3 regions of the Pseudomonas sp. SCB32 genome follow, and region 2 is predicted to be linked to each of the others. Evidence: riboswitches for the same ligand, from Rfam matches in the RefSeq annotation. Region 2 holds a riboswitch; each other region holds the start of a gene.
The links. Region 2 has a riboswitch for cobalamin ahead of GA645_RS03475 (CbtB-domain containing protein). Riboswitches for the same ligand answer to the same signal wherever they lie in the genome.
Positions count from the first base shown of each region.

Region 1 (3,266 bases), 920 kb from region 2:
ACGCCGCCGCCGAAGATGCCGGACATCATCGCCAGGAAGGTCAGCAGCGGCAAGGTCAACAGCAGCGCGAGCACGCGTGGCAGCACCAGCAGCTCCACCGGGTCCATGCCCTGGGCCTGGATAGCGTCGATCTCCTGGTTGGCCTTCATCGAACCGATCTGCGCGGTGAAGGCGCTGGCGGTGCGGCCGGCCAGGAGGATGGCGGTGAGCAGTACGCCGAACTCGCGGAGGAAGGCGAAGCCGACCAGGTCGACGGTGTAGATCGCCGCGCCGAACTTCCTCAGCACGGTGGCGCCGAGGAAGGCCACTACCGCACCGACCATGAAGGTGAGCAGGGCGACGATGGGCACGGCGTCCAGGCCGGTCTGCTCGATGTGCGCGGTCAGCGAGGTGAGGCGCCAGCGGCGTGGACGCACCAGCGTGCGCGCCAGGGTCTGCAGGGTCAGGCCGATGAAGCCGAGCCCGCCGACGACATGACCGCGGAAGGCCAGGGTGGCGATGCCGATGCGTTCGAGGACATCGATGATGGCATTGCCGGGTGGCGGTTTCTGTTCGTCCAGCCGGCACTGGGTGATGGCGCTGCCCACGGTGCGCAGCAGCGCCAGGCGCTCGGCGGGCAGGTTGCGGGTGATCTGTTCGAGCTGGCCCATGCGCGCGCCGCCGATGACGTCGGCGAGCAGCGCCGCGCCGGCGGTGTCGAGAGCGCCGAGGTTACTGAAGTCCAGTTCGGCGGGTTGGCCGCCAAGGCGTACGTCGGCGACCTGGGATTCCAGGGTGCTGAAATGCGCCAGCGTCCAGTCGCCGCTGACGTGCATCAGCGGAGGGCTGGCGCGGGGATCGAGCTGGAGCTGGCCGGGCTGTGCAGTCGTTGTCATGCCTCGCATTCTAGCGAGTTTCTGTGGTGCCTCCACTTGACTTGTATATATCGTTTTAGCCGCTCTGGGGCGGGCGTTGGCGCTGGATGCGACAGCCTGTTCAATTGACGCCCCAGGCCGCGAGCCACTAAGCTGCGCGCCTGCTTCAGGTGCCCCCGGCGCAAGTCGGGGGTGAAACAGGGAAGCCGGTGAATTCGGACCTCGTGGGTCCGACCATTCCGGCGCTGCCCCCGCAACGGTAAGCGAGCATCGAGCCGCATTTCGCCACTGTGCCATTGGCATGGGAAGGCGCGGTTTCAGGAGCCTTTCACGGCCCCACTCGCAAGCCCGGAGACCGGCCTGTTGCAAGCCATGGCACGCGGGAGGCGTTGTCGATCGCTCCGTCCGGCCTATGCTGCCGGGGCGTTCCCGTCCTCCGCCTGCCCTTTCGGGTCAGAGCCGCGCGGGTGAGAGCGGCGGAGTGAGTTCACGTGAAGCAGTTCTTCAATTGGCCGACGGCGCTGGCGCTGGGCGGCTTCTCCTGTTTGGGCCTGGCGGCCGACGAAACGCCGCTGGCGCTCGACGATCAAGTGGTGACCGCCACGCGCACCGAGCAGCGCGCCGGGCAGAGCCTTGCCTCGGTCAGTGTGCTGGATCGCGAAGACATCGAACGCGCCCAGGCGCAGTCGGTGCCCGACCTGTTGCGGCGTCTGCCGGGTATCTCCCTGAGCAGCAACGGCGGGCCCGGCAAGGCCACCAACCTTTATCTGCGCGGCAGCGAATCCGACCATGTGCTGGTGCTGATCGACGGCGTCAAGGCCGGCTCGGTGTCTTCCGGTGGCGCATCGTTGCAGGACCTGCCGGTGGAACTGATCGAGCGCATCGAGGTGGTGCGCGGGCCGCGCTCCAGCCTGTATGGCTCCGAGGCCATCGGCGGGGTGATCCAGATATTCACCCGCCAGGCCGTGGAGCAGGGCTTCAAGCCCTGGGCCTACGCCGGCGCGGGCAGCCAGAGCACCTATGAAGGCAGCGCCGGGGCCTCGGCCGGCAATGGGCGCGGCTGGTTCGCCCTGGGTGTGTCCAGCCTGGATACCGCCGGCATCGATGCCAAGGCCAACGGCGCCAGCGGCCATGAGCCGGACAGCGACGGTTACCGCAATCTCTCGGGCTCCCTGCGTGCCGGCTACCGTTTCGACAACGGCCTGGAGCTGGACGGCAGCCTGTTGCAGACCGATTCGCACAACGACTTCGATCAGGTGAACAGCCGTCGCACCCAGGGCTTCGACGCCTACAACGATGGCGTGCAGCGAGTGATCGGTGGCCGCGCGCGCTTCGCCCCGCTGGAGCCCTGGCGGGTGACCCTGTCCGCCGGGCGCAGCGAGGACAACTCCGACGCCTATCAGGACGGCGCCTTCTACTCGCGCTTCGACAGCCGTCGTGACACCGCGTCCTGGCAGAACGACCTGGACCTTGCCCCCGGCCAGACTCTGACCCTGGGCTACGACTGGCAGCAGGACGAGCTGGGCAGCTCCACCGACTACGCGGTGACCTCCCGCGACAACCGCGGCACCTTCGCCCAGTACCTGGGCAGTGCGGGTCGCCACGATTGGCAGCTGAGCCTGCGCCACGATGACAACCAGCAGTTCGGCAGCCGCAACACCGGCAACCTCGCCTGGGGCTATGCGCTGACCGACGCGGTGCGTACCTTCGCCAGCTACGGCACGGCCTTCAAGGCGCCGACCTTCAACGAACTCTATTACCCCGGCTACGGCAACCCCGACCTGGACGCGGAAACCTCGCGCAGTGTGGAGCTCGGCCTGGACGGCCATCACGGCTGGGGGCACTGGGCGGTGAACCTGTATCGCACGATGATCGACGACCTGATCGCCTACGACTCGGCATTACGCGCCCCGGGCAACATCGACCAGGCGCGCATCCGCGGCGTCGAGCTGCAACTGGGCAGTCAGTGGCAGGACTGGGTGTGGAACGCCAACGCCAGCCTGCTCGACCCGGAAAGCCGCGCCAGCGGCAGCCGTGGCAATGACCTGCCGCGCCGCGCCCGGCAACTGTTCAACCTGGACCTCGACCGGCGCTTCGACGCGCTGAGCCTGGGGGCCAGCCTGCACGCCGAGGGGCATCGCTACGATGACCTGGCCAACCGCAATCGTCTGGGCGGCTTCGCCACCCTGGACCTGCGCGGCGAATATGCGTTGAGCCCGGAGTGGCGCCTGCAAGCGCGCCTGAGCAACCTGTTCGACGCCGACTACCAGACCACCCTGGGCTATGAGCAGCCCGGCCGCGCCGTACTCTTCGGCGTGCGCTACCAGGCCCTTTGAGAGGAGAGAGACCGATGAGTGAATCCCTGGAAAAGGACGAACGCCACCGTTCGCGCATGCAGCGCAAGAAATCCGT
Region 1 covers NZ_CP045118.1:1,641,029-1,644,294, forward strand. The annotation lists gene GA645_RS07695 (MlaE family lipid ABC transporter permease subunit) at 1-875, opposite strand, end outside; cobalamin riboswitch at 1,006-1,233, shown strand; gene btuB (TonB-dependent vitamin B12 receptor) at 1,346-3,190, shown strand; gene cobO (cob(I)yrinic acid a,c-diamide adenosyltransferase) at 3,205-3,266, shown strand, end outside.
Region 1: another riboswitch for cobalamin. It lies ahead of btuB (TonB-dependent vitamin B12 receptor); the one in region 2 lies ahead of GA645_RS03475 (CbtB-domain containing protein).

Region 2 (3,266 bases):
GGCCAGGGCCGCCAGCCCTTCTTCGTCGGCTTTGAGCGTGGCACTGGCCAGCGCGGTGAGGCTCGACTCGTAGAGCCCGGCTTCGGCCAGCGTATCGCGCAGCAAGGCACGCAGTTCATCGAGCGGGCAGCCCCGGCGGCAACCTAGGCCGGCAACCAGCGTCATGGTCGCTCTCCTTGAAGATGAAAATAAAAACCCCGCAGGCGGCTGGGCCGGCTGCGGGGTCGAGCATAGCGATGAATCAGGCCGATGGCGCGAAGCGACGGAACAACCAGGCAGCGACCAGGCCCAGGGCCGCCCAGAACACCGCGTTGGTGACCAGCGAGGCAACGATGAACTCGTGGGCGAGGCTCTCCGGCGCGAGGCTGGAATGCACTTCAGGTTGTGGTGCGCCTATCACATGCGGCACCACCAGCAGCGCCAGGCCCACACCGCGCAGCAGCCAGTTGCGGCTGAACACCAGCAGCGCAAGGCCTGCTGCAGTGGAGGCGGCCGTGCCGATCCACCAGGTCTGCCGCAGGGCCAGATCCGCCGCGGCAGTACCGGGGACTTCCGGCGGTAGGCCGAGCGACGGCGCCAGGGTGAACACGGCAAAACCGGCCAGCCCCCAGAGCAAGCCTTCGGACGTCTTGCCCGGCTCACGCAGGGTGAACAGGCCGGCCAGCATCAGCGCGAAGCCCACTGCGACCACCAGGTTGCCGCCGGTGGTGGAGAGGATGCGCTGCCAGCCGTCTTCCGGCTCCCAGGCTTCTTGGTCGTGGTGATGGCCGGCGGCGGCGCCATCGGCGTGTTCGTGGCTGTGCTCCTCGACCAGCGTGGCGGCCGGCTCGGCTTTCTCGTAGGTTTCCGCCTTGAGAATCAGCGGGGACACCCACAACAGCTGGACCAGGGTCAGCACCAACGCCGCGATCAGGCCGGCGAAACCGGCGGTCTGGGCGATACGTTTGATCATTGCAGTTCTCCGATTTCCCGGGCCGCGTGTGGCAGGCAAAGCATTCCCGTGACCGCTTCGAACGAGCAGTCAGGGACGCCTCGACTCAGCCGCGTCTACACGCAGCCGGTACACATCAATGGCAGGGGAAGCCCGCGCTATGGCGAGTGTCATGCGCGGCGTTGTGCACCGCCTCCAGGTGCGAGAAACCGGCGAAGTACACCAGCAGCGCACCGAGCAGGCTGGCGCCGACGGCCAGGCTGATGCGCTTGGAAAGGGGGATGGAAGTGCTCGACGCCTGTTGCGCCAGGATGCTGCTGGACATGAACGTTCCCTCTGAAACTTGAGTAGAGAACGCAGAGGTTGAACGCATTCGAACGCGCCGGAATCGGCTGCGCCACGGCCTGCGCCCGCCCACCGCGGGTTTGCCAAAACGAAGGATTCCAGGCCGGTCTCCGGGCTTGCGATGTCGGCCGATGCGGCCGGGCGGGTCAGCCTTCCCATGCGCGAGCACAGTGGCTACCGATGACCCTTCAATCGCTTACCGTTGCGGGGGCAGCGCCGGACTGGTCCTTGCGGACGCACCGGCTTCCCGTTTCACCTCGCACACGACGGCGCGAGACACCTGAAACCGCGCTAGCTGACCACGAAGCCCCGCGAGCGTCAACCGCGCGGCAACCGATCCCCGGCGATTGACCGCCTCGCCATCGCTGCGTAGCCTTCTGCCCTTCGAGGTTCTCCGGCGCTGGCCGGAGCTAAGAGGGAACGTGGAAATCTTCGGATGCGCCACGGCTGCCCCCGCAACTGTGAACAGCCTGTCCTTTCACGAGCCACTGCCGACGACGGCGGGAAGGCGAAAGGACAATCAAGGGCTGTGAGCCAGGAGACCTGCCTCGTGACTGGTTTTCGATCTGCTGCGCGTCGGCATAACTGCGTTAAAAACCGGCTCGGGATGCTCATTTACTGACGTAAACTCCGCTCCCGCCCCGATTTTTGCCTTGTTCTGCTCTAGCTCGCGAGATCCGGAACCGGTTGGTTATCAACAGACAACCGGGCGGGGTGATCCGGTGGCGACCTTCGTTGCGCGGCGAACCCGCGCGCGCGCCCTTCATCCGCCTTCAAACTTTCGCTTGCGAGGCGCGCATGAAAACCCTGGCCAAACTCCCCGTCACCATCGTCACCGGCTTCCTCGGCGCCGGAAAGACCACCCTGCTCCGCCATATGCTCGACAACGCCGAAGGCCGCCGCATCGCGGTGATCGTCAACGAGTTCGGTGAGTTGGGCATCGACGGCGAAATCCTCAAGCAGTGCTCCATCGGTTGCAGCGAAGAAGAAGCGGTCGGCCGCGTCTTCGAACTGGCCAACGGCTGCCTGTGCTGCACCGTGCAGGAAGAATTCTTCCCGGTAATGCGCGAGCTGGTGGCGCGCCGTGGCGACCTCGACCAGATCCTCATCGAGACCTCCGGCCTGGCCCTGCCCAAGCCGCTGGTGCAGGCCTTCCAGTGGCCGGAAATCCGCAACGCCTGCACGGTGGATGCGGTGATCACCGTGGTCGACAGCCCGGCCGTGGCCGCCGGCACCTTCGCCGCCCATCCCGAGCAGGTGGACGAGCAGCGCAAGCAGGACCCGAACCTGGACCACGAATCGCCGCTGCACGAACTCTTCGAAGACCAGCTGGCCAGCGCCGACCTGGTAGTACTGAACAAGGCCGACCTGCTGGATGCCGAGGCACTGGCCCGAGTGCGCGCCGAAGTCGCCGAGGAGCTGCCGCCGGCGGTGAAAATCGTCGAAGCCAATTCCGGCCAGCTGCCGCTCTCGGTGCTGCTGGGCCTGAACGCCGAGGCCGAGCTGCACATCGACAGCCGCCCGACTCATCACGACCACGAAGGTCATGAAGAGCACGACCATGACGAGTTCGACTCCTTCCACGTCGACCTGCCGGAGGTGGAAGAGCGCGCCCTGCTCGATGCGCTGAACGCGCTGGTCGAGCGCCACGCCGTGCTGCGCATCAAGGGCTTCGTCGCCATCCCCGGCAAGCCCATGCGCCTGCTGGTACAGGGCGTCGGCAAGCGCTTCGACAAACACTTCGACCGGGCCTGGCGCAGCGACGAAACCCGCGGTACCCGCCTGGTGGTAATCGGCCAGGAACTGGACCAGGCCACCATCGCCAACGAGCTGCGTACCGCCCTGGCGTAACACAGCTTTTCGTAGGAGCGAGCTTGCTCGCTCCTACAAGAGCAATCTACCGAGCACGCCCATGCACCTGCTGCGCACCCAACCCGGCGGCTTCGTCCCCGACGACGGCATCGCCCACCTGGCCCAGACACCCGCCGAG
Region 2 covers NZ_CP045118.1:720,035-723,300, reverse strand. The annotation lists gene GA645_RS03485 (cobalamin biosynthesis protein) at 1-165, opposite strand, end outside; gene GA645_RS03480 (CbtA family protein) at 242-952, opposite strand; gene GA645_RS03475 (CbtB-domain containing protein) at 1,068-1,256, opposite strand; cobalamin riboswitch at 1,360-1,575, opposite strand; cobalamin riboswitch at 1,647-1,842, shown strand; gene cobW (cobalamin biosynthesis protein CobW) at 2,075-3,127, shown strand; gene cobN (cobaltochelatase subunit CobN) at 3,189-3,266, shown strand, end outside.

Region 3 (3,266 bases), 120 kb from region 2:
GAACGTCGGCGGCCTGTCCAACTACCTGGCCAAGATCATCTCCAGCCGCACCTATTCGAGCATGCGCGAGGGCAGCAAGAAGATCCTCTCGCGCCTGCCCGGCGCCTGGGAGATCGCGCGCAAGGTCGAGGAACATGCCAAGGGCATGCTGGTCCCCGGCACCCTGTTCGAGGAGCTGGGCTGGAACTACGTCGGCCCCATCGACGGCCACGACCTGCCGACCCTGATCGCCACCCTGCGCAACATGCGTGACCTGGACGGCCCGCAGTTCCTCCACGTGGTCACCAAGAAGGGCAAGGGCTTCGGCCCGGCCGAGGTCGACCCGATCGGCTACCACGCCATCACCAAGCTGGAGCCGATCAAGGCCCCGGCGGAACCGAAGAAGCCCTCCGGGCCCAAGTACTCCAGCGTGTTCGGCCAGTGGCTGTGCGACATGGCAGCGCAGGACCCGCGCCTGGTCGGCATTACCCCGGCGATGAAGGAAGGTTCGGACCTGGTGGCCTTCGCCGACAAGTTCCCGGACCGCTACTTCGACGTCGCCATCGCCGAGCAGCACGCCGTGACCCTGGCGGCCGGCATGGCCTGCGACGGCGCAAAGCCGGTGGTGGCGATCTACTCCACCTTCCTGCAGCGCGGCTACGACCAACTGATCCACGACGTCGCGGTGCAGAACCTCGACGTTCTGTTCGCCATCGACCGGGCAGGTCTCGTCGGCGAAGACGGCCCGACCCACGCCGGCAGCTTCGACCTCTCCTACCTGCGCTGCATCCCTGGCATGCTGGTGATGACCCCCAGCGACGAGAATGAACTGCGCAAGCTGCTCACCACCGGCCATCACTTCGAAGGCCCGGCGGCGGTGCGCTACCCGCGCGGCACCGGCCCCAACGCGCCCATCGAACAGGCGCTGGAGCCGGTGGAAATCGGCAAAGGCGTGGTGCGCCGCGAAGGCAAGGCCGGCAAGGTCGCCTTCCTGGTGTTCGGCGTGCAGCTGGCCGAGGCACTGAAAGTGGCGGAGCAGTTCGACGCGACCGTCGCCGACATGCGCTTCGTCAAGCCGCTGGACGAGGAACTGGTGCGCCAGCTGGCGGCCAGCCACGAACTGCTGGTGACCCTCGAGGAAAACTCGGTGATGGGTGGCGCCGGCGCCGCCGTCAGCGAATTCCTCGCCCGCGAGAACATCCTGCAGCCGGTCCTGCACCTGGGCCTGCCGGACTACTACGTGGAGCACGCCAAGCCGGCGCAGATGCTCGCCGAGTGCGGTCTTGACGCTGCCGGCATCGAACGCTCGGTGGGCGCTCGCCTGGAGGCGCTCGGCAACCGCTGAGCGCATGCCTCTCCCGGAGTATTGCCAGCGACGGGCGCACCCACTAAGGTGCGCCCGTTTTCGTTCGAGGTAACGGGAAGCAGGTGAAAGACCTGCGCTGCCCCCGCAACGGTAACCGACCGCAGGCCCTGGCCTGCCGCGCTGTGAACCGCCACTGTGCATCCGCATGGGAAGGCCGCAGACGTGAGCGTCGGCAGCCCGGAGACCGCCCTCGTACGCCCCGACTGGTGTTGCGGAGGGCCGCACCGTCAAGTGCGGCCTGCCGCCCTTGCCACGCCCTCCTCGAAAGTCATCCGACCGCTTTTGAGGACGTTCCATGAAACTGACCCGACTCGCCCTGGCCACCGGCCTCCTGCCCGGCCTGGCCTTCGCCGATGCCAGCGTTCCGAGCGGTGACATCTACGCCATGCCCGCGCTGGTGATCACCTCCGGTCGCCAGGTCCAGCCGCGCGCCCAGGCCACCTCCGCCAACAGCGTGTTCACCCGCCAGGACATCGAGCGCCTGCAGGTGCGCAGCGTGCCCGAGCTGCTCAAGCGCGTGCCCGGTGTACAGATCGGCAGCTCCGGCGGCGTGATCTCCTACTCCGTGCGCGGCACCAGCACCGCGCAGACCCTGGTGCTGGTCGACGGCCAGCGCATCGCCTCGGCCAGCACCGGCATCGCCCGCCTGGACTACCTGAGCATCGACAATATCGAGCGCGTGGAAGTGACCCGTGGCCCGCGTTCCTCGCTGTACGGCGCCGACGCCATCGGCGGCGTGATCCAGATCTTCACCCGCCGCGGCGAAGCCGGACTGCACCCGGAAGTGCGCCTGGCGGCCGGCAGCTACGGCACTGTCGAGCGCAGCATGAACCTGTCCGGCGGCGACGAGCGCACCACCTACAGCCTGGGTGGTAGCCTCGACGAGAGCGCCGGCTGGGACCGCACCACCGACAAGGTCGGCGCCGACAGCGACCACGATGCCCAGCGCAACAAGGCCGTGCACCTGAACCTCGACCACCGTTTCAACGAGGACTGGAAGGCCGGCCTGAACCTCAACGACCAGCGCGGCAAGAACGAGTACGACGACGCCTACAACTTCGACCCGGGCTCGCCCCGCGACGAATTCCGCGTCAGCAGCTACAGCGGCTTCCTCGACGGCCAGCTCAATGACATCTGGAACAGCCGCCTGGAACTGGGCCGCAGCTTCGACCGCAACAAGGCTCTGGGCGCCGCCGACAGCTGGAACAACGGCACCCTGGAAACCACCCGCTACTCGGCGGGCTGGATCAACCGCCTGCAACTGGACGCCGCCAACCAGCTCGCCCTCGGCACCGACTGGTACGAAGACCGGGTGGAAGGCAGCTCCGCGCCCGACCAGGACCGGCGCGAGAACCACGCCTTCTTCGTCCAGCACAGCTTCAAGGGCGAATCCTTCGGCACCGAACTGGGCCTGCGCCACGACGACAACCAGGTCTACGGCACCCAGAACAGCTGGAACGCCGCCTTCAGCCTGCCGGTGGGCGACAACCAGAGCTGGATCGCCAGCTACGGCGAAGGCTTCCGCGCGCCGACCTTCAGCGACCTCTACTACCCCGGCGCCGGCAACCCCAACCTCAAGGCCGAGACCTCGAAGACCTATGAGCTGCAATGGCGTGGCGACTTCTCCGGGACCCACCTGGAGACCTCGCTGTACCGCACCGAGGTCGACAACCTGATCGCCTGGGACAGCACCAGCAACCAGCCGGAGAACATCGCCAAGGCGCGCATCGACGGCTTCGAGGCCAGCGTCGCCCGCAAGGTGCTGGGCTGGCAGGCCAACCTGGGCCTGAGCCTGATCGACCCGCGTGACCGCGACACCGGCCACACCCTGCCGACCCGCGCCCGTCGCACCCTGAGCCTGGACCTCGACCGGCAGTTCGGCGCCTACGGCGTCGGCGGCTCCTGGCGCGCGGTCAGCCAG
Region 3 covers NZ_CP045118.1:840,290-843,555, reverse strand. The annotation lists gene dxs (1-deoxy-D-xylulose-5-phosphate synthase) at 1-1,324, shown strand, start outside; cobalamin riboswitch at 1,354-1,553, shown strand; gene GA645_RS04075 (TonB-dependent receptor domain-containing protein) at 1,641-3,266, shown strand, end outside.
Region 3: another riboswitch for cobalamin. It lies ahead of GA645_RS04075 (TonB-dependent receptor domain-containing protein); the one in region 2 lies ahead of GA645_RS03475 (CbtB-domain containing protein).